Linked DNA regions of Tardiphaga sp. vice304. The protein of the gene in region 2 interacts with the protein of the main gene of each other region in a pairwise test. Links are inferred from orthologs where the notes say so. Each region holds a gene or a part of one and is shown on either strand. Other genes may lie near its edges. The genes, in order: FNL56_RS01445 and recJ.

The links.
Region 1: the proteins of recJ (region 2) and FNL56_RS01445 interact in binary tests that used the Escherichia coli proteins (3 or more experiments, as listed by UniProt). The link is inferred for Tardiphaga sp. vice304 from one-to-one orthologs.

Annotation. Positions count from the first base shown.
Region 1 is NZ_CP041402.1:319,744-329,779, forward strand. Bases 4,268-7,332 are described here. They hold FNL56_RS01445 (type IA DNA topoisomerase), read right to left. Parts: upstream 7,005-7,332; coding sequence 4,530-7,004; downstream 4,268-4,529. Other genes in these bases: FNL56_RS01440 (CIA30 family protein), read right to left, coding at 4,268-4,491; FNL56_RS01450 (hypothetical protein), read right to left, coding at 7,214-7,332. In the rest of the region: rutD (pyrimidine utilization protein D), read right to left, coding at 1-172; FNL56_RS01435 (IS5 family transposase), read right to left, coding at 1,986-2,810; FNL56_RS27525 (hypothetical protein), read left to right, coding at 3,595-3,768; more of FNL56_RS01440, read right to left, coding at 3,940-4,267; more of FNL56_RS01450, read right to left, coding at 7,333-8,512; FNL56_RS01460 (hypothetical protein), read right to left, coding at 8,871-9,065; FNL56_RS01465 (hypothetical protein), read right to left, coding at 9,354-9,638.
Region 2 is NZ_CP041402.1:3,298,018-3,307,974, reverse strand. The notes cover bases 1,348-4,333. They hold recJ (single-stranded-DNA-specific exonuclease RecJ), read right to left. Parts: upstream 3,766-4,333; coding sequence 1,930-3,765; downstream 1,348-1,929. Other genes in these bases: FNL56_RS15615 (haloacid dehalogenase type II), read right to left, coding at 4,041-4,333; FNL56_RS15625 (lytic murein transglycosylase), read left to right, coding at 1,348-1,764. Outside these bases: efp (elongation factor P), read left to right, coding at 1-399; more of FNL56_RS15625, read left to right, coding at 529-1,347; more of FNL56_RS15615, read right to left, coding at 4,334-4,760; FNL56_RS15610 (GNAT family N-acetyltransferase), read right to left, coding at 4,914-5,363; glpX (class II fructose-bisphosphatase), read right to left, coding at 5,374-6,372; FNL56_RS15600 (homoserine dehydrogenase), read right to left, coding at 6,433-7,755; FNL56_RS15595 (LL-diaminopimelate aminotransferase), read right to left, coding at 7,783-9,003; FNL56_RS15590 (hypothetical protein), read right to left, coding at 9,094-9,354; FNL56_RS15585 (PHA/PHB synthase family protein), read left to right, coding at 9,656-9,957. UniProt on the Escherichia coli protein: Single-stranded-DNA-specific exonuclease.

The DNA.
Region 1 (10,036 bases), 3.0 Mb from region 2 along the record:
ATGCCTTATCGGTTTCATGAGACAACCTCCATGCGCGCATACTCCTGCATAAGCAATCCGCTAGCGCGGCGTTTAATTGAACTGCGGCCTCCAGATCACGGGCGGTCTCCTTGATCGTCTTGCCCTGATGAGTGCTCACGCCGGATCGGGCGGTCGTCTCCAAGACCAGCATGTCAATCGGCCCTTTAATTGCAGGCTGTTGTCAAGCACCCGTATGGCCGCGCTCAGCAAAGCGGTAGCGCTCGCCCCATCGAAACTGAATGGGGTTGTGCAGATGGGGCGAGAGCGGCCGGCGATACGATAGCCGGTCGGCGTTGGATGTGCTTTTGCCGAACAATCTTAGCGCGGTAGCTTTGATGCCATCGCCAGGGTCATGGTCCTTTCCGAGGTCGCCAGGCGCCTCATGATGATGTCCGGGGCGGGTGCCTCAACGTGTACAGCGGAGTGCGGACGAGCCGCCACCAGCCGATTGACCGAGGTCACCGCGACCACCGTCCCAGCGGGACATCGCCAGCCCGGCGGACCGGGCCAGAAACTTTAGGATGCGTTCAGGCCGGTGTTGCGTGGCCCCAGTCGAATGAGGTGCCATCCACCCAAATGCAGTGAAGGATGACGGCGATCTTTCGGGCAATAGCGACCTTCGCCTTTTTCATACCTATCCGCTTTGCGAGCTTCATTCCCCAGACCTTGAGGGAGGACCATTTTTTGGTCCGATAAAGCAGAACGCTCGCCGCCTCGAACAGGTAGGTTCGGAGAAGACGGTCGCCCCATCGCGATATCTTGCCACTCGTATCGCTTTCTCCAGATTGGTTGCGCCGAGGCGTAAGGCCGAGATAGGCGCCGACTATCGAGGCCGATCGGAAGCGGGACGGATCATCGATCGTATGGCGGAACGTTAAGGCCGTTACCACACCGACGCCTGGAACGGTCATCAGACGTCGCGTCGTCTCGTCCGACTTCGCCAATCGGCGGACCTCGTCGTCGAACTTGCTCTGCTGCTGACAGATATGCTCATGAATCGACAGGAGCGGCGCGGTCACGCTGAGAAGCAGATGATCTTTGCCGAGTAATTCGCTGACCTGATTGCGGAACTGTTGGCCGATAGCGCGAGGGAACAGCAATCCATATTCCTTGATCAGACTGCGGACTTGGTTCTCAATGTCTCGGCGCATGGATACGAGTCGGGATCGCGCGACGAGTATCGCGCGGACCTTCTAACTTTCCTCGCTCTTAACTTTCACTTCTCGATACCAACCGACCCGTACCAGTTCGGCAAGACCTCGAGCGTCATTTTGATCACTCTTGTTCATACGTACCGACAGTGCCGCGTGTGCATGCCGCGCATCGATGCAAACGACGGGTAAATCGACCCTACGAAGTTCGTGCCAAAGCCAACTTGACATCGCGCCGGTCTCAAAACCAATACGTTCCGCCAGAGGCGCATGTTTACGAAGCAGGTCGATCAGAGCCGGGATCTTACTTAGCTTTTCCCTCGAAAATTAGTTGGCCAGTTTCGCTGACCACACACACTGCGGTTTCTCTTTGCGAGACATCCAGACCGACGTATTGCTTCATGACGGTTCCTCCGAATCGGTTGATTGCGAGGGCTCAATGCTAACGGATCTTTCGCGCCTCGAGCGCAGACCGCAATTACGTCATCGTGTGGGATCCAGACGCCGATCGGCGAGCTAGGCTATTGATCCACTAAGCGGGAGCGGGGTCAATCTTAGGCTCTGACTCAATTTTGATGATGAGTTCTCGCCCCCATAGATGACAGCAGCGGCTGATCCTTTTGAAAAGACTCCTGATTTCAGGAGGCGAGCAGCCAATCGGAGCGCGATTTGGTGGCGTCACCGCGACCTAACGGCGGCACCAACCTAACTTATTGATCGGACTCATTTAAAGCATTCGCTCAGAGATAGACCATCATCAAAAGTGCGTCAGAGCCAATCTTAGAGTCTGACTCATAATGAATTCGTTTGATTTCAGGCTTTTGCAAGCCGTCTTATAAGGACGCGAATGTGAGCGACGAACGCCCAGGCAACGGCGCTGGCGATTGTGGTCTCGAAGTCCTTTGCCAATCTGCGGCAGCGACCGAGCCATCCGAACGTTCGTTCGACGACCCATCGGCGCGGTAGGATTTCGAAGCCCTGCTCCCTGTCGGATCGTTTTATGATTTCTATCGTCCAATTGCCGATGCGCTTCAAAGCTTGACGCAGCTTATCTCCGGCATAGCCACCATCGGCAAAAATATGGCGCAGCCACGGATAGCGATAACGTATCGAAGCAAGAACGCACGGGGCACCATCACGGTCCTGAATGCTGGCTTCGTGCACGACCAGCCCGACCAAGTTTCCTTGCGTGTCGGTGACGATGTGGCGCTTGCGGCCCTTGATTTTCTTACCTGCATCATAGCCCCGGGGGCCGCCGCTTTCCGTGGTTTTCACCGACTGGCTGTCAATCACTCCGGCCGTTGGGCTCGCCTCTCGGCCAGCCGCCTCGCGCGAGGCCATCACGAGCGTGTAGTTCAGCGACGCAAACAGTCCGCCGCGCGACCACGCGTAGAAATAGCCCTGCACCGTCGAGTAGGGCGGGAAATCCTTGGGCAACTGCCGCCATTGGCAGCCGGTCGACGCAATATACAGGATCGCATCCATCACCGTTCGCATATCTGTCGCACGCGGGCGACCGAGCGCCGAAGCAGGCGGCAGAAGCGGCTCCATCACAAACCACTCGGCATCCGTCGTATCGCTTTCATATCGCAAGCTCGCCCGCCTATAGTGTCGGCGGGTGATTTCAGTCCAGACCATCGTGCTCTCCCTCGAATCTTCGCAAATCCGAAGGAATCACAACTGGCTGAAATCACTCAGCTTCTTTTTCAGTCAGCCTCTGAGAGGCCTGTTCACACTTATGCTCCCTGCGGATTTTGACGCGCGACACTGTTGAGAGTGACACGAGTACTGTCTCAATTGGGTCAATCGAGCCAGTCTCATATTGCTTGCCGACGTCCGATCAGCGGAAACTCCGGACACGCGGATATTTGTAACTTCGCAGTCGCACAATTCGGTATTTGAAGGATACGATGTCCTGCTCGAAGACAACGTCGCCGCTGGCCGGCTCGCCCGGTACGGCATGCGCTAGGACCGCCGTCGTATATTTTGGGTACTGCAGAATTCGCGCCGCCATGTGAAAGCCTAGACCCGGGCCGAGTCGACACATGCCTTTCAAATCCGCCACCCTCTACGAGGGCCACCCTCTACGAGGGCCACCCTCTACGAGGACTTCAAAGCTCAATCGGCAACCCGGCTGGCGACATTGCGCTTCGCAAAGCCAGCCGCCAGATGGTCGATCAGCGCCCGGACGGCTGGAATCTGGTGGCTCGGTCACGACTCCACCGGAACTGTTCAAAGCGCTCGCTCTGCGCCCAAGGAGTGGACCACGTTGGACAGTCTGCGTGCGATTGCCCATCACGGCGATCGGGAACCTCGGTCTGCTGCAATATTCCCCCGTCGGGAAGCAGTTCCTCCGCCGACACAGCAAGCGTCAGACCTGTCGACCGCAAAGACAGTCGCATCCTCCGCCTCCGCCGCGGGGATGAACGACCGCGCAGAACTGGTCAGCAGCAACAAAAAGATCGCAAAAGCCAAATTCCGCAAGGCGGCACACCACCACAATCACTTCGCGCAACGAAGGCCTCCAGCGAACATGCGCGTCGCGGCTGACAACCATCCAGCGCCGGTGTTTTTCGGCTTCCCCATCCTGCAATAATCGCTCATGCCCGCTGGGTTTATTCCTTTAAGGAATAGGTCACGAAGGTAGGCACGATTGTTTTGAAAGGCGGCGCGCGGAGTACGTTCGGGTCCGTTGGCACCAGAACGTGCAGCTTCGAATTCTCGCCTTTATGATTTACAAGACATACAAGACGGCCAGTCGCTTTCATCAGTAGCTTGGCTCCTTCACTGACCCCTGCGATGTCATGAACCGAAGCCCTCCGAGAGCAAGATCGCATGAGAAGGCGCGCCCAATGGCGACCACGCTGATGCGCCGCAAGCGATGAGTATCGAGCAGAACATCCGTGCGATGAGGAACAAAGCGGCCGAACGGCAGCTGAACCGTCCGCCAATACGCGTCGGCTGTGAAGATTTGGCGATAAGATTGCCACGGCCTGGTCAGGGCGTCCGTCCGTAGATGAACGCCGTACTCCTCACCATTGCCGGATACGTCGAGTTCGATCCCGCTCCAGCCGCTGGCATCGACGACGCCACCGTCAGGCGAAAGATCGAGGGCAATCTGAACAAAGCCACCATTGTTCTCGAGGCTGACGTCGCCGCGCATGCGGATGGCGGCCCGGTCGGCGATTGCACCGCGGTCCATGGTCCCTTTAGACACACCGCCCATGACCTCGTCGGTAAGGAGCTGCCAGTTGCTCCCTATCGCGGCAATGGGTGGCTCACGGCTTAGGTCGTCTATAATAGCAGTCGTTACCGACATTCCTCCGCCCCTTAAAGTGTTCATAGGTTGCGGCTGAACTATAGGTTCGCTGAAGCGGGCCGTGGCTTGTCGGGCACCAACCAACCATGTTCGCTGAAGGCAGTGAGATCGACACCCGGTGGGGCATACCACTGCCCTGCTCGATAGCGGGCCCCAAGTTTCATGGCGACATCCTTGTTGCCGTAGGGAATCCGAAGTGGGGTATCATTTCCCGAACTCTCCAGAGTGGTCGTTGGTGGCTTAGTTTTTCCGGTGATATTTGCCGCGAGCTTCCGAGATCTATTTCTTGGAGCCTTAGTTTTGGGAGCAATTGCTTTGGTCTGCGCGTTGACAGCCTTACGACGGCGCTCACCACGCTGCTTGACTCGGTTGAAGTCGATCCACGTCCCCATGGGGTCTGAACTGGCCTTTGCCTCGTCGGGAACAACCATGTCTTTATCCTGTGCGAGCTTCTCGGCGAATAATATCTGCGCCGGACTCGCGGGCTTGGAGCCAGACACACCAGGTATTTCACAGCTAGCTTTCTTGGCGGCGTGCTGGTCGAGGAACGCGCGGCAGATTGGTCCGGATGTCGCATAGCCCCGTGGAGGTTTGACGCCTTTCGCCCGGGCGATGCTGTCCGCAAAGCGTTTCATCGCTGGTGTTGGCGGTCGTGATCCCGTGCCGCCGACCGCGGCGGCGCCAAGCAAGGGCGGTCCTCCGGCGACGCCGCCTTCCTGGAGTTTACCGATAATGCGTTGGGCGACGTCGCATACCGCATCAATCGCGCCGATCATCTCCTGCTTGCCGATCACGACCTCGTCGAGGAGGCATTCGAGTTGCGCGGTTAACCCAGGGTCGACCAGCGACGGATCAGCCTGCTTGAGAACCCCGAATAGCGATAGCCCAGTCTCGGTGGGCACGATGTTCTTTCCCTGGGCAATGAGGAAAGCCTGTCTCTTGAGTCCGCCAATGACCTCGGCGCGGGTGGCCGGAGTGCCGATGCCTTTGGCCTCTTTCAGTCGCTCCCGCAGCACCTCATCGTCGACGAAACGCCATGCGTTTTGCATCGCCTCGATCAGGGTGCCTTCGTTGTATCGCGGCGGAGGCCGCGTCTCCTTGTCGTCGATCGTAGGCTTTTCCAGCTTCGCTGTCTCGCCGTTGCGCAATGCTGGCAGCAATTGCGCTTCATCGCCTTTTTCGTCGGCAGGCTGCCACTCCGGGAACGCTGCGCGCCAGCCAAGATCAATGGGCTGGCGACCGGCGGCGCGGAAGGGGAAGCCCCGCACGTCGAGCGTTACAGTCGTCTGGCGGTAACGGAAATCTGCCATGACGGCGGCGAGATAAGCTCGCGCGATCACGTCGAACAGTTTCCTCTCGTCGATCGAAAGACGCGGCCAGACCTCCCTTAGGTTGTCGACCGTGTTGACGTTCGGAATGACGGCGTGATGGCTGGCGCCCTCAAGTCCCTTGTCATGGAAACTGCCGCTTGCGCCCTTTCTGATGATCGGGGGATCGGGCACAGGGATCGCGCTGAACGACTTCCCTGCCTGCAAGCCCGCCACGATCTTCGGAACGTCCGATATCAAGCTCTCCGGGAGATACCGTACCTCGGCGCGAGGATAGGTGATGATCTTTTTGCCCTTGCCGTCATACAGTTCCTGCGCCACTTCCAATGTCTTGCTGGCCGGCCAGCCGAAGCGCGAGCTGCACAGTTTTTGCAGCGAGGGCAGATCATGGAGCTTCGGCGGCCCTTGCCGCTTGTCTTCAACGCGCACTCCTAGCGCGCCCTCGAAACCCTGAGCCGCTTCGACCACCTTCTCGGCGACCTCGCGCCGGACAATTCGCTCCTGCGGGGCGTGCCGCATCTGGAATTGACCACCAGCTACGTTCGCGGTGGCGAAAACCTCAAAATACGCCTGCGGCACAAATTTCCGGATTTCGAGCTCGCGCTTACAGACGATCGCCAAGGTTGGCGTCTTGACCCGGCCAACTCCTATGACGCCCCGCGCACCTTTACCAAGAATGATGGTCGCGGTTCGGGTCAGCGACAGGTTAAAGATCTGGTCGGCTTGTCGCCGCGCGACGGCGGCGGCATAAAGAGAAGCGTATTCGGCGTTTGGCTTCGCCCGGCCGAATGCGTCGCGGATCGTCTGAGGATCCTGCGCTGTAAACAGCACCCGCATGACCTCGCCGCGGTAATTGTAATGCTCGAGAATCTCCTGACCGATGAGCTGTCCCTCACGATCGCAATCGGTGGCGAGCCATACCCGCTTTGCGGTGCGCAGCGCTTCACGGATGGCTTTAAGTTTCGCGGCCTTGTTGCCGCCCTCAGCAGGGCGGGTGCCATAAAGGCCTTCTGGACGAAGTAGGATCGCAGACCAGCGCTTCCAGGCCGGCACGACATCCTCGGGTTCGAGAAGATCGAGCAGATGTCCCTCAGCCGGAAGGATCTCCCCGTAGCGTGCCCCCACAGCGGCGCGAACGTCTTTCGCTTGGCTGGTCTTCTCGGTGATGACGATCTGATCCGCCATATAGCTCTCGTTCAGGGACCATAGCGGGACTGCGGATTACAAGGAACATATAGCGAACATCGACGAATCGCAAGCGACCGTTGGAGTGGGTATCGGTAACGAAAGCCGCAGAGACCTCGGGTAAGCACGGCGATGCCGATCTCGCGCAGCGTTTAATCCGGCGCGACCGCGCAGAGATCGATCTGGCTGAAGCCGGGCGGTCATGGTTGCTAAACGCTGGGCTCGACAGGATGCCAGCGCGACAGCGCGGCCTGGATGGCATTCTGAAACGATTCCCGGCCTGGCGCGCATCGCCGCTCCCTCAACTTGCAGAGTTCTTGCAAGGCCCATTCGACCGATCCGATCTGGCGCGAAGCCGCGAGAAGATGCCTCACAGCGTCGTCGACTTCCGACACGCTCGGATCATAACCGCCACCATCGAGCAGGCTCGAGAGAGCAAGCAGCGCGACGGTGGCGGTGAATTTCGGCTCCTTGCCGCAGAAATCCCGGGCCGCCCGCACCAGCGTGGACGGGTCTGCGCCGTGCGCAGCGGCACACTCGACAGCGATATCGAGAAACCCGGAATCTTTCGCGGCCGCAAACCATTTGCCCTTTTCGCCGCGGCTTGCGATTAGATCCAGCAGCATCCGGCGGTGGTCCCGATCCGGATATTTGCGAACCAGAGAGCGGTAGACCGACAGGTTCGTCGTGCCGCTGGCCGCACGCAGTCCATAACGTCGATAGGCCTCATCCGGACTGCCATGGTCGATCGATAGCTTCTCACAAAACTGGTCGATGGACGTTTCGGAGAAGCCGGGGTTCGTGACGCTGCGGGCGGCTTCGGCATAAGCAATCGCGGCTTCCCACAGCCCCTGGCGAACCAGAGCCTCGGCGCCGAACCTGTGCCAGGGCCAAAACTTCATCCGCCGCGTGGCCAGCAGTTCTTGAAGTTCGTCGTAACGGCCGCCCTCCAGTAGGCACGACAAGCAGATGGATGTTCCAATGACATGCTGGAAGGTTTGGTGGTCGGCCCAGGCGCGCCGCACCATTTCGATCATTCGGTTGGCATATTCCTCGATCAGGTCGGGGTACTGGGCGATCTCGCCCCAACGATCTTCCAGCGGCGCCAGATATTCGACGCCGTCGTTTTGCACCGCCTCGAACAATCTCTCGAGCCACTTGCTTCTGGTCGCATGGTCCGCCGGCGCGGCGGTCAGGATCGGGATCAGCTCGGTGATAGTGCGAAAAACCGCGCCGCCAAGAGCGCCCGATGAGGTATCAATGCCCTGGAACGCCGGCCAGATGCGCTCCATCAACGATACGACGCCGTCTCCCGCCGCGACAGGATCGGATTTCGCCGCGGACCTGATCTCGGCGGCAGCTTCCTTCAGTCGGCTGATCGCGAGATTCGATGCGCGCCATCCATAGGCGTTGGTGCGAAACTTCGTCTTGAACTGCCACTTACGATCTGACGCCATCGGGCTCGCACGCTTGTTGACGTTATTGACGTTGAAGGTCGCGATCTTCACGCGGACTCCTTCGCTCGGCTCGCCTTGAGGCCGGCGAACCACGTCGCGTACGGCGTATTCTTTGCCATGTGCCTGTTAAGGTCCGGATCGCCGCCACTCCACCAGACGGGAAGGCCCCCGCCCAAGGCGCGCTTGGCATCGTCGACGTTGCGATGCGAGGCGCCTCCGCCTCTGCGTCATCGGCCCGCTTCGCGGTCCTCACCCCGCGCCGCGCCCGCATGAGTTCGGACACAAGCGCGGATTTTGCCGCTTCCGGCAGCGAGGGGGCGGCCAGACGCCAGAGGCGGCCCTTCACGATATAGCGGCGGTCCGGCGTGACTGGATGTTGAAGCGCCATCTTCCACTCGGCGCCGACACCCTAGTGCGCGGCCTTGGTCGCCGTGGCGCCGGACGGAGGCGGCGGGGCCGCGGCATCTTGCGTTGGCAGCGTGGCGGCATGGACGACGAACGCGAGAAATACCAGTGCGATCGCTCCAGTGACGATCGCCCCGTAAGCGCTATCCTCGGTGCGGACGTTGGCCTCATTTACCGTGTGGTCGATTGCGGGATCCATGGCAACTCCTCTGGGTTTGACTGAAACTTCGTGACGCCACGCGATTAGCTCGATGTCGAGCTCGAGGCGGACGCCCGCCGCGGCGACCATGGAGGAGTTCCTGGTGCGTCACGCCGGCCGCGAGCGTCAGCTCAATCTGAGACTCGCATGACCGACACCCGGGCCGTCCGAAATCGTCGCTTGGCATGTTTGATTCCGGCTGACCTTGAATTGGCCGACGTACTAGCGTTGCTACGGACGACTAAATCAAAGTAAGCGCGTGTAAACCACCTTCCGGCTTTTGCGTTATTACTGCAATCGTTCACCCTTATCGAGGTCCATAAAGTTCTCGTCGCCCTCCATCATGATCGCATTCACATCGCTTATCGGAATCCATGTACCCGCTTGCGGCGAGCCGGGCCGTCCGCGCCTTGCAATTTTTTTGCCGTCCGCCAGTAGGTACAACTCATTACCCCTGCGTAGAGTCGTGAGTTCGCCTTCTCCATCCTCAATCTTCGGTGCGGCGGTTTGGCCGGTCTTCTTGGCAGCTTCCTTCTTGAATTTTGCGTCACGCGATTTCTTCGACACCGACATAATAAAACGATCCCCAATAGTTGCCAGAATCCAGTACCTCGACGCCCAACAATGCCAGACGGAACTCGCCGACGATAGTGCCTCAACTTGGGCCCGGTCGCGTCAAGCAATTCTTGGGTTCGAACACGTGAATTAGGCATTTATGCCTTCGCAAAAATGAGCCTTGGCGCAGCGCAGCTTATCCACCACAGCGCGCCGTCGCGCTCCCTGCGCATCGCGGACATTATGGTTGATCGATCACGATCCGGATCTGGTTGCGCGCGATCAGCGGGACAGACCTATTAGCGAGATCCACACGCTCATTGCACAGTTGCACGATACGATCCGAAAAAAGGACGAGGCCAAACCCGATGCCTGGATCGCGAACGCGAAAGCAGCCGAGTCTCATCTTTCGCTTC
Region 2 (9,957 bases):
ACCACGGACGCGGTGGAAAAGGCGACCATCGAAGACCAGAACTTCAATTACCTCTACAAGGACGCCGACGGCTTCCACTTCATGAACAACGACAATTACGACCAGGTGTCCGTGCAGAAGGACGTGATCGGCGATGCCGAGGCCTATCTGACCGAGAACATGACCGTGAAGCTCTCGCTGCACGGCCTGGTCCCGGTCTCCATCACCATGCCGCAGCGCGCCACGGTCGAAGTCGTCGACACCGAGCCGGTCACCAAGGGCCAGACGGCGTCGTCGTCCTACAAGCCGGCGATGCTGGCCAACGGCATCCGCACCCTGGTGCCGCCGCACATCGGCACCGGCACCCGCATTGTCGTCATGACCGAAGACAACTCCTACGTTGAACGCGCCAAGGACTGAGCTGCCAAAAGTACAACTGTCGTCGCCCGGCTTGGTCGGGCGACGACAACTGAGAGGTAGGCGGCGACCTCGACCATCCGCGACGCCGTACGCCCTCGCGCTGCCCATTTCGCGGCGCTACTCTGGGACATGACCCAGAACGATTCCCAACACCGCCTCTCCCGCCGCGCGATGCTGCAGTCAAGCCTCAGTGCCGCCGCCGCTCTGGCATTGCCCGGAGCTGCCTTTGCCGCTCCAGTAGGCTTCGACGCCTGGCGCGACGGCTTCCGGTCCCGCGCGCTGGCCAAGGGCGTCTCGGACGCCACCTATTCCCGCGTGATGGGCCGCATCGAGCCGGACATGTCGGTGTTCAAATCGATGCAGAAGCAGCCCGAATTCCACGAGCAGCTCTGGCAATACGTCAACCGCCGCGCTTCCGACTGGCGCATCACCGCCGGCAAGGAAGCGCTGCGCAAGCACGAGGCGTTGTTCGGCCGGATCGAACAGGACTTCGGCGTCGAGCGCGGCACGCTGCTGGCGCTGTGGGGCGTGGAATCCGCCTATGGCGATCCGATCGTGCAGCAGAACCATATGCGCCCGGTGTTTCCGTCGCTGGCCGCACTGGCGTGGAACGAACCGCGCCGGCGCAGCTATTGGGAAACCGAACTCATCAACGCGCTGAAGATCGTCGACAAGGGCTGGGGCACGCCGGAGGAGATGCGCGGCTCCTGGGCCGGCGCGATGGGCCATACGCAATGGATGCCGGAAGTCTGGCTCAATGTCGGCATCGACTATGACCGCGACGGCCGTGTCTCGCCGTTCGGCAGGCCGGATGATGCGCTGGGCTCGTCCGCGCGCTTTCTGGTCAACCGCGGCAAATATCCGCGCGGCGAACATTGGGGCTACGAGGTCCGCGCCGAGGGCGCGGCATCGTCGGAGAGCAGCCGCAGCTTCGCGTCGTGGTCGGCAGCCGGCGTCACCCGCGCCGATGGCAAGCCGTTCCCGCAGCCGAGCGCCACCGCCAAGCTATGGATTCCGGTGGCCGGCGGCCCTAGCTTCCTGCTCGGCCAGGGTTTCTACGCCGTGCGCAGCTACAATCCGTCGATGAACTACGCGTTGGCGATCTGCCATCTCGGCGACCGCATTCTCGGCGCGCCGCCGTTCCTGCAGCCGTTCCCGGGCTCCGAGCGCATCCTGACGTTGGCCGAAGTGCAGGAAGTACAGACCCGCCTGACCCGCGCCGGTTTTGATACCGGTGGCACCGACGGCCGCGTCGGCAATGATACCATGAAGGCCGTGCGCGACTATCAGACGAAGATGGGCCTGCTGCCGGCGGATGGTTATGGCGGGCTCAAGGTGCTGGCAAGGTTAAGGCAGGGCGGCTAGCTGGCGTCACGCGGCCCTCTCGGCCGTCATTACGAGGAGCCCTTGCGACGAAGCAATCCAGTTCTTGCCGAGCTTGTGGCTTCTGGATTGCCGCGTCGGTTCGCTAAGGCGAAAGCCGATTGGCTTTCCCCTGACCTCGCAATGACGGAGAGAGGTGTGTGCTTCTTACCTGATCCTCGCCGGCCCGTCGTCCGGCACCGCGATGTCGATCACCCGCAACTGCACGCGCTCATTGCCCTGCCAGCGGTCCACGGCCAGCGAGCCCGCGACATGCAGTAGCTGGCCGCGATGCGCGAGCAGTGCGTTACCGAGCTTCTGGCCGACCGAGCGAAAGGCGATGCCGTTGACGATGGTGCCGTCACTCGACTTGAAGCGCAGCCGCAGATGCGCCTGACCGACCTCATCGGCATAGACCAGTTGATGCGACGGCAGCGCGACCACCGGCTCCGGATTGCCGGCGCCAAACGGCCCTGCCCGGTTCATGGTCGCGACCAGCTCCGGCGTGACGCCGCGCGCGGTGACGGCGCCGTCGATGAACAGCTCCTTCTCGTTGCGCGATTTCGCTACGTCTGGGGCCAGCGCGCTTTCGATATAGGCGCGGAATTCGGCGAGCCGTTCCTTGCGCAGCGTGATGCCGGCTGCCATCGCATGGCCACCGCCTTTTATAAGCAAGCCGTCCGTCACCGCCTGCCGCACGGCCTTACCGAGATCGACACCGCTAATCGAGCGGCCCGAGCCGGTGCCGATTCCGCCCGGCTCCAGCGCGATCGCAAAGGCCGGCCGCGAAAACTTCTCCTTCAGCCGCGAGGCGACGAGCCCGACCACGCCGGGATGCCAGCCTTCAGCGGCGGTGACGACCACCGAGCCCTTGTCCTCGAGGCCAAGCGAGGCCATCGCCTCGGCTTCCGCCTGCGCCTCGGCCATCTGTTCGATGACGCGGCGCTCGACATTGAGCCGGTCGAGTTCGGCGGCAATCCTTGCCGCTTCCGAGATGTCACCCTCCAGCAGCAGCCGCACGCCGAGGTCGGCGCGGCCGATACGGCCGCCGGCATTGATGCGCGGCCCCAGCATGAAGCCGAGATGCCACGCCTCCGGCGGGCCGTTGAGCCGTGCCACATCCATCAAGGCGGTGTGGCCGACATGGTCGCGGCGGCGCAGCGCGATCAGGCCCTTGGCGACGAAGGCGCGGTTGAGCCCGGTCAGCAGCGCGACGTCGGCGACGGTGCCGAGCGCCACATGATGCAGCATGTCGAGCAGGTTCGGCTCCGGCCGGGTCGCGGTCCAGAAGCCGCGCTGGCGCAGCTCGCGGTTGACAGCCACCAGCGTGATGAAGACGAGGCCGACCGCGGCAAGATGGCCAAGGCCGGAGATGTCGTCGAGCCGGTTGGGATTCACCAGCGCCTCGACGTCTGGCAATTCGTCGCCGGCCTGATGGTGATCGATGACGACGACCGACATGCCGACCTTCTTCGCTTCCGCCAGCGGCTCCAGGCTGGTGGTGCCGCAATCGACGGTCACCAGCAGCGTCGCGCCGTTGTCCGCCAGCATGCGGATGGCGTCGGTGTTGGGGCCGTAGCCTTCAAAGATGCGGTCGGGAATGTGGATCTGCGGATCGAGGCCGCAATGCCGCAGATGCCAGGCCAGCAGTGCCGACGAGGTCGCGCCGTCGACGTCGTAATCGCCGAAGATCGCGACCTTCTCGCCGTTCACCGCGACATCCGCGATGCGCTTGGCGGCGGCTTCCATCTGCGTCACGGTAAAGGGATCGGGCATCAGCTTGCGGATGGTCGGGTCGAGAAAATCCTCGACGGCGTCGAGCTCGACGCCGCGCCCGGCGAGCAGCCGCGCGAGCATTTCCGGCAGTTGAAACCGCTGCACCATCGCCAGCGCCCGCGCCGCGCCGCGCTGGTCGACCCGGTCGCGCCAGGTCTTGCCGGTCGCCGACAGCGTCACGCCGAGAAAGGCGGGCCTGGATTCAACGGGAATGATGGTGGGTGACATGATGCCCGGACATAAGCACGAAGCGCGGGCGAGGCAAACCGGCCGCCGCCGGTTGCCACCAGCTCAGTCTCGTCGCCACCAGCTCCGCTCCCGTCATCCTGAGGAGCTCGCCGAAGGACGAGCCGCGAACGATGCGGCCACAGGCGTTTGCGGCGCATGCTTCGAAGCCGTCGCGTGTATTGCAGCCAGGTCGCTATTGGCCGAAGTGCCGGAGAACGTTGGCTGCCACGAAAAGCGCGACCGCCAGAAAAACGAGCTGCTTCTTGCTCGGCATCTCAGCACCCCATCCGTGTCGCCAGGTCGCCGAAATCATCCGCCACCACGTCCCATTCGCCGTCGGCCTTGAAGTCGCGGCTCTGGTGCGGGCCGTATTCGGTGATGCGCGGCACGAAGGCGGTCTTGAGGCCGAGTTTTTGCGCAGCGTCGAGGTCGTTGTTGTGGGCGGCGACCATCATCACCTGCCCGGGCTCCAGATTGAGCAGCCGCGCGGCGCCGAGATAGGTCTGCGGGTCCGGCTTGTAGTGCTCGAACAATTCCGCGGACATGATCAGGTCCCACGGCAGCCCGGCGAATTTGGCCATGTTGGTGAGCAGCGCGACATTGCCGTTCGACAGCGGGCTGATGATGTATTTGGTCTTCAGCCGGGTCAGGCCGCCGACCGAGTCGGGCCAGGGATGCAGCCGGTGCCAGCCCAGCGTGAAATGGTGCAAATCGTCCGCGGTGAGGCCGCTGATGCGGAATTTCTGCACCAGGTTCTCCAGCGACTTGCGATGCAGCGTGTCGAGCTTCTTGAAACCGAGTTCGGGATGATGCCGCACCACGTCCATGGCCGGCATGTAGGCCTGCCGCCAGGCATCGACCAGTTGCGTCCAGTCCGCACTGACGCCATTGGCACCGCCCCATTGGCCCAGATCGGCAATCAGGCTGGAGCGCCAGTCCACCACCGTGCCGAACACATCGAACACCAGCGCCTTGACGTCGTGCAACTCGCTCATGCGTTTCGCTCCCGAAGTTTCTTGTTTTATCATTCACCTCTCCCCGTCATTGCGAGGAGCCCTTGCGACGAAGCAATCCAGTCTTTGCTTGTGGTTTGCTGGATTGCCGCGTCGCTTCGCTCCTCGCAATGACGGCTGAGGGTATTCGCTAGTCTAAAACACTTTCCGGTATTGAATGAAGCCGGAATTGTCGGCGATCCGGTCGTACAATAGCCGCGCCGTCGCATTGTCGTTCTGCGTCAGCCAGTGCACGCGGCTGCAGCCATCGGCACGGGCACGGTCGTACACCGCCTCGATCAGCGCGCGCCCGAGCCCTAGCCCGCGCGCGCTGTCGTCGACATAGAGGTCCTGCAAATAGCAGTAATCACCCGGCGTCCAGGACGAGCGGTGGTACAGAAACTGGACGATGCCGGTAAGCTTGCCGTCGACATAGGCGCCGAGCAGGAACATCGCTTCCTTCGGGTCGTGGAAGCGCGCCCAGGCCGTGTCGGTCGCGAGCTGCGGCAGCGTCGCTTTGTAGAAAGTCAGGTAGCCCTGCCACAGCGGCTCCCAGTCGGCTCGCTCATCGGCGCCGACCGGACGGATTACGACGTTTGCGGTCATGCTACCAAACTCAATCGAGGTGGAATTTTTCGAACTGGCGGTGCTCGGCCTTGATGATGCGGACGGTGCCGGTCACCGAGCGCATCACGATGGTCTCGGTTTCGATCACATGCTTGCGGAACTTGACGCCCGACAGCAGCGAGCCGTCGGTGACGCCGGTGGCCGCGAACAGGCAGTCGCCGCGCGCCATGTCCTCGATGCCGTAGATCATCTTCGGATCGGTGATGCCCATCTTCAGCGCGCGTTCGCGCTTCTCGTCGGTGTCGAGGATCAGTCGGGTCTGCATCTGGCCGCCGATGCAGCGCAGCGCTGCCGCAGCCAGCACGCCTTCCGGGGCGCCGCCGGTGCCGATGTAGAGATCGATGCCGGACTTCTCGGGGTTGGCGCAGTGGATCACGCCGGCGACGTCGCCGTCGTCGATCAGGCGCACCGCAGCACCCGTGGAGCGGATCGCGGCGATCATGTCGACATGGCGCGGACGGTCGAGCACCAGCACGGTGATGCCCGTCATCGGCACGCCCTTGGCCTTGGCGAGACGGCGGACGTTCTCTTCCGGCGAGGCGTCGAGCTCGATGACGTTCTTGTCGTAGCCCGGGCCGATCGCGATCTTCTTCATGTAGACGTCAGGCGCATGCAGCAGCGTGCCGCCGTCGGCCATCGCCATGGTGGCGATCGAGCCCGGCATGTCCTTGGCGCACAGCGTGGTGCCTTCCAGCGGATCGACGGCGATGTCGACCTTCGGGCCGGCATTGATGCCGACCTTCTCGCCGATGAACAGCATAGGGGCTTCGTCGCGTTCGCCCTCGCCGATCACGATGGTGCCTTCGATCGGCATCTTGTTGAGCTCGCGGCGCATCGCATCGACGGCGGCCTGGTCGGCCGCTTTTTCCTGGCCGAGGCCGCGCAGGCGCGCCGCCGACACCGCGGCGCGCTCGGTCACGCGAACGATCTCCAGCGTCAGGATGCGTTCCAGCAGTTGCTGCGGCGGCACGGTAATATGGGTCGACATCGTAGTCTCCTTCAAACGTCACAACGGGTCAGTGGACCCGTAAATGTCTCAAACGAATCGTCAGTTTTTCTCGATGCGGATCACCTGCGGCTTGCCGCTGATGACCTTGTCGCTCTGCACGGCGGCCAGCGCGCGGCGCATCGCATCTTCGGAGGTGGCATAGGTGATCAGGATCACCGGAACCGGCTGGGATTTCTTCTTGCCATCGATCGGCTCGATCATGCCGTCGGGATGACGCTGCACGATCGATTCCAGTGAGATCTTCTGCTCCGCAAGCCGCGTCGCAATCCTTGCTGCGGTGCCGGCCAGGTCGCGCGCCATCAGCCGGATGTAATAGCCGCCAAGATGGCGCTCCATCGGCGCCTTGGTGGTCGCGTCGAGCTTCGCCACCGGCCGGCCGAACGGCAGCGCGCGCACGCCGCGGGCGACATCGGCGATGTCGGCCAGCACCGCGGAGGCGGTCGCAGCACCTCCGGCGCCGGGCCCCACCAGCGTGATCGGCGAGATGCCGGCGCCGTCGATCGTCACCGCATTGGTCACGCCCATCACCTGCGCAATCGAGGATTTCAGCGGCACCATGGTCGGATGCACGCGCTGTTCGATGCCGGTCGCGGTACGCACCGCGACGCCGAGCAGCTTGACCCGGTAGCCGAGTTCGGCGGCAGCGCGCAGATCGGCGGCTGCAATCGAGGTGATGCCCTCCACATAGACCGCGCTCTGCGCGACCTTGGTGCCGAACGCGAGGCTGGCCAGGATCGCCAGCTTCTGCGCGGTGTCGTGGCCGTCGACGTCGAACGACGGATCCGCTTCGGCATAGCCGAGCCGTTGCGCGTCCTTCAGACATTCTTCAAACGACAGGCCCTCCTGCTCCATCCGGCTCAGAATGTAATTGCAGGTGCCGTTGAGGATTCCATAGACGCGATTGATGCCGGTGCCGGCCAGGCCCTCGCGAAGGGTTTTCACGACCGGAATGGCGCCGGCCACGGCGGCCTCGTAATTCAGCGCGCCGCCGTGTTTTTCGGCCAGCGCCGCCAGTTTCAAGCCGTGCTTGGCGATCAGCGCCTTGTTGGCGGTGACCACCGACTTCCCGGACGACAGGGCGGCCTCGATCGCCGACAGCGCGGGATCGCCAACGCCGCCCATCAGTTCGACGAAGCAATCGACTTCCGGGTCGGTGGCGACCGCCATCGGATCCCTGGCCCAGCGAATGCCGGAGAGATCGACATTGCGCTTCTTGGCCTTGGACCGCGCCGTGACCGACACGACCTTGACGCCGCGGCCGGAGCGCGCGGCCAGGACCTTGCTCTGCTGTTCGATGAGGCGGACCACCTCGGCGCCAACGGTGCCGAGGCCGGCGATACCCACGCGGAGGGGTGCGACCATGTAACTGAAAACCTATTCGGAAAGAGCCTAGCGCCGGGTGGCGAGAGGAACCACGTTGTGCAACGTTTCGAGCCCGCTTTCAAGGAAGCGCCGAACGCCGCGCGCGGCTTGGCGGATGCGCTGCTCGTTTTCAACCAGAGCGATGCGGACGTAGCCCTCGCCATGCTCGCCGAAGGCAACGCCGGGCGACACCACCACGCCGGATTTCTCCACCATCAGGGTGGCGAACTGCATGCTGCCCAGTTCCGCGAATTTCGGCGGCAGCGGCGCCCAGGCGAACATCGAGGCGGACGGCGCCGGAACGTCCCAGCCGGCCTTGCCGAACGTCTCCACCATGACGTCGCGGCGCCGCTTGTAGGTCTCGCGCATCTCGCGGATGCAGTCATCCGGCCCGTTCAGCGCCGCGGTGGCCGCGACCTGCACCGGGGTGAAGGCGCCGTAATCGAGATAGGATTTGACCCGTGCGAGCGCTGCGATGATGCGCTCGTTGCCGACCGCAAAGCCCATCCGCCAGCCGGCCATCGAGAACGTCTTGGACATCGAGGTGAACTCGACGGTGACGTCGATTGCGCCGGGCACCTGCAGCACCGAGGGCGGCGGGTTGTTGTCGTCGAAATAGACCTCGGCATAAGCGAGGTCCGACAGGATGTAGATCTCGTGCTTCTTAGCGAACGCCACCAGGTCCTTGTAAAAATCCAGGCTGGCGACCTGCGCCGTTGGGTTGGACGGGTAGCACACGATCAACGCGATCGGCTTCGGGATCGAGTGGATGATGGCGCGTTCGACCGCGGCGAAGAATTCCGGGCCGGGCTCCGACGGCACCGAGCGGATCACGCCGCCGGCCATCAGGAAGCCGAAGGCATGGATCGGGTAGCTCGGATTGGGGCACAGCACGACATCGCCCGGCGCGGTGATGGCCTGCGCGACGTTGGCGAAGCCTTCCTTGGAGCCGAGCGTGGCGACGATCTGGGTGTCGGGGTTGAGCTTCACGCCGAAGCGGCGGTCGTAATAGGCGGCCTGGGCCTTGCGCAGCCCGGTGATACCGCGCGAAGCCGAATAACGGTCGGTGCGCGGCTTGCCGAGGGTTTCCTTGAGTTTCTCGATGACGTGCGGCGGCGTCGGCAGGTCCGGATTGCCCATGCCCATGTCGATGATGTCGGCACCGGCATTGCGCGCGGCCGCCTTGGCCCGGTTGATCTGCTCGAACACGTAAGGCGGCAGGCGGCGAATGCGGTAGAATTCTTCCATAACAAGGGCTCCCGAACCGCTCGGTGCGGTTGAATCGCTTCTTTTTACCACGGAACCCCAGTGACACCAGCCATGTCGGGGCGGTTTTGCTTACTTCCGGCCGGGAGCGGCCGGGGTTGCGACGGCCTGGCGGTCGCGGGCGGCGATCAGCTCGGCCTGGATCTTGGCCTGTTCGGCCGGCGCCATGGCGGTGCCTTCGCGCGAGGTGGGGAGATCGTGCACGGGGAGATATTCGCCGGGCTGGGCCGGCCGCGCCGGCGCGCCGGCGGGCGTGCCGACCATCGGCAGGTCGGCGATGGTCGAGGCGCAGCCGCCAAGCGTCAGCGCCAGCAGCAGCAACGCCGTCGGCATCCCTGCCCGGCCGCTGTGACCTGCCGGTCCGAATGTCCTAATCCGCTTCACGCCTTGCTCACCTATCCAACCCATTACGCGTTCGTCGCAATGCAGCATAAACCAAAATGGATCGAAACGATTAACGCCCCGCGAACGAGGCAGGCTTGGACCTGCAATATGACAAAACAAAGGGGAGCCGGCGAGCGGGCGCCTTGTCGCAGTGCAACACATCGAATCCTGCGACATCGCGCGAACTGTGCCATCATCCTGCTGCGTGCTGATCTGTCGTCACCGGACATGAAATGAAGTTTGTTGCCCCATGAGTGAAGTCGCAGTCGAAACCAAGGCCCCGAACACCTTCGATCCCGAGGCTTTCGCGTTGAACATCGCCAAGGCGATGGAGAGCAGCGGTCAGGCCCTCGCCGCCTACCTCAAGCCGCGCGAAAACGGCGAGGCGCGCGACAAGCCGCCGAACGAGGTCAACGAGATCATCAAGACCTTCAGCACGGTCGCAAATTACTGGTTGTCCGACGACAAGCGCAGCGCCGAACTGCAGATCAAGCTCGGGCGTGCCTATCTCGATTTGTGGGGTTCGGCGATGCACCGCATGGCCGGCGAAGA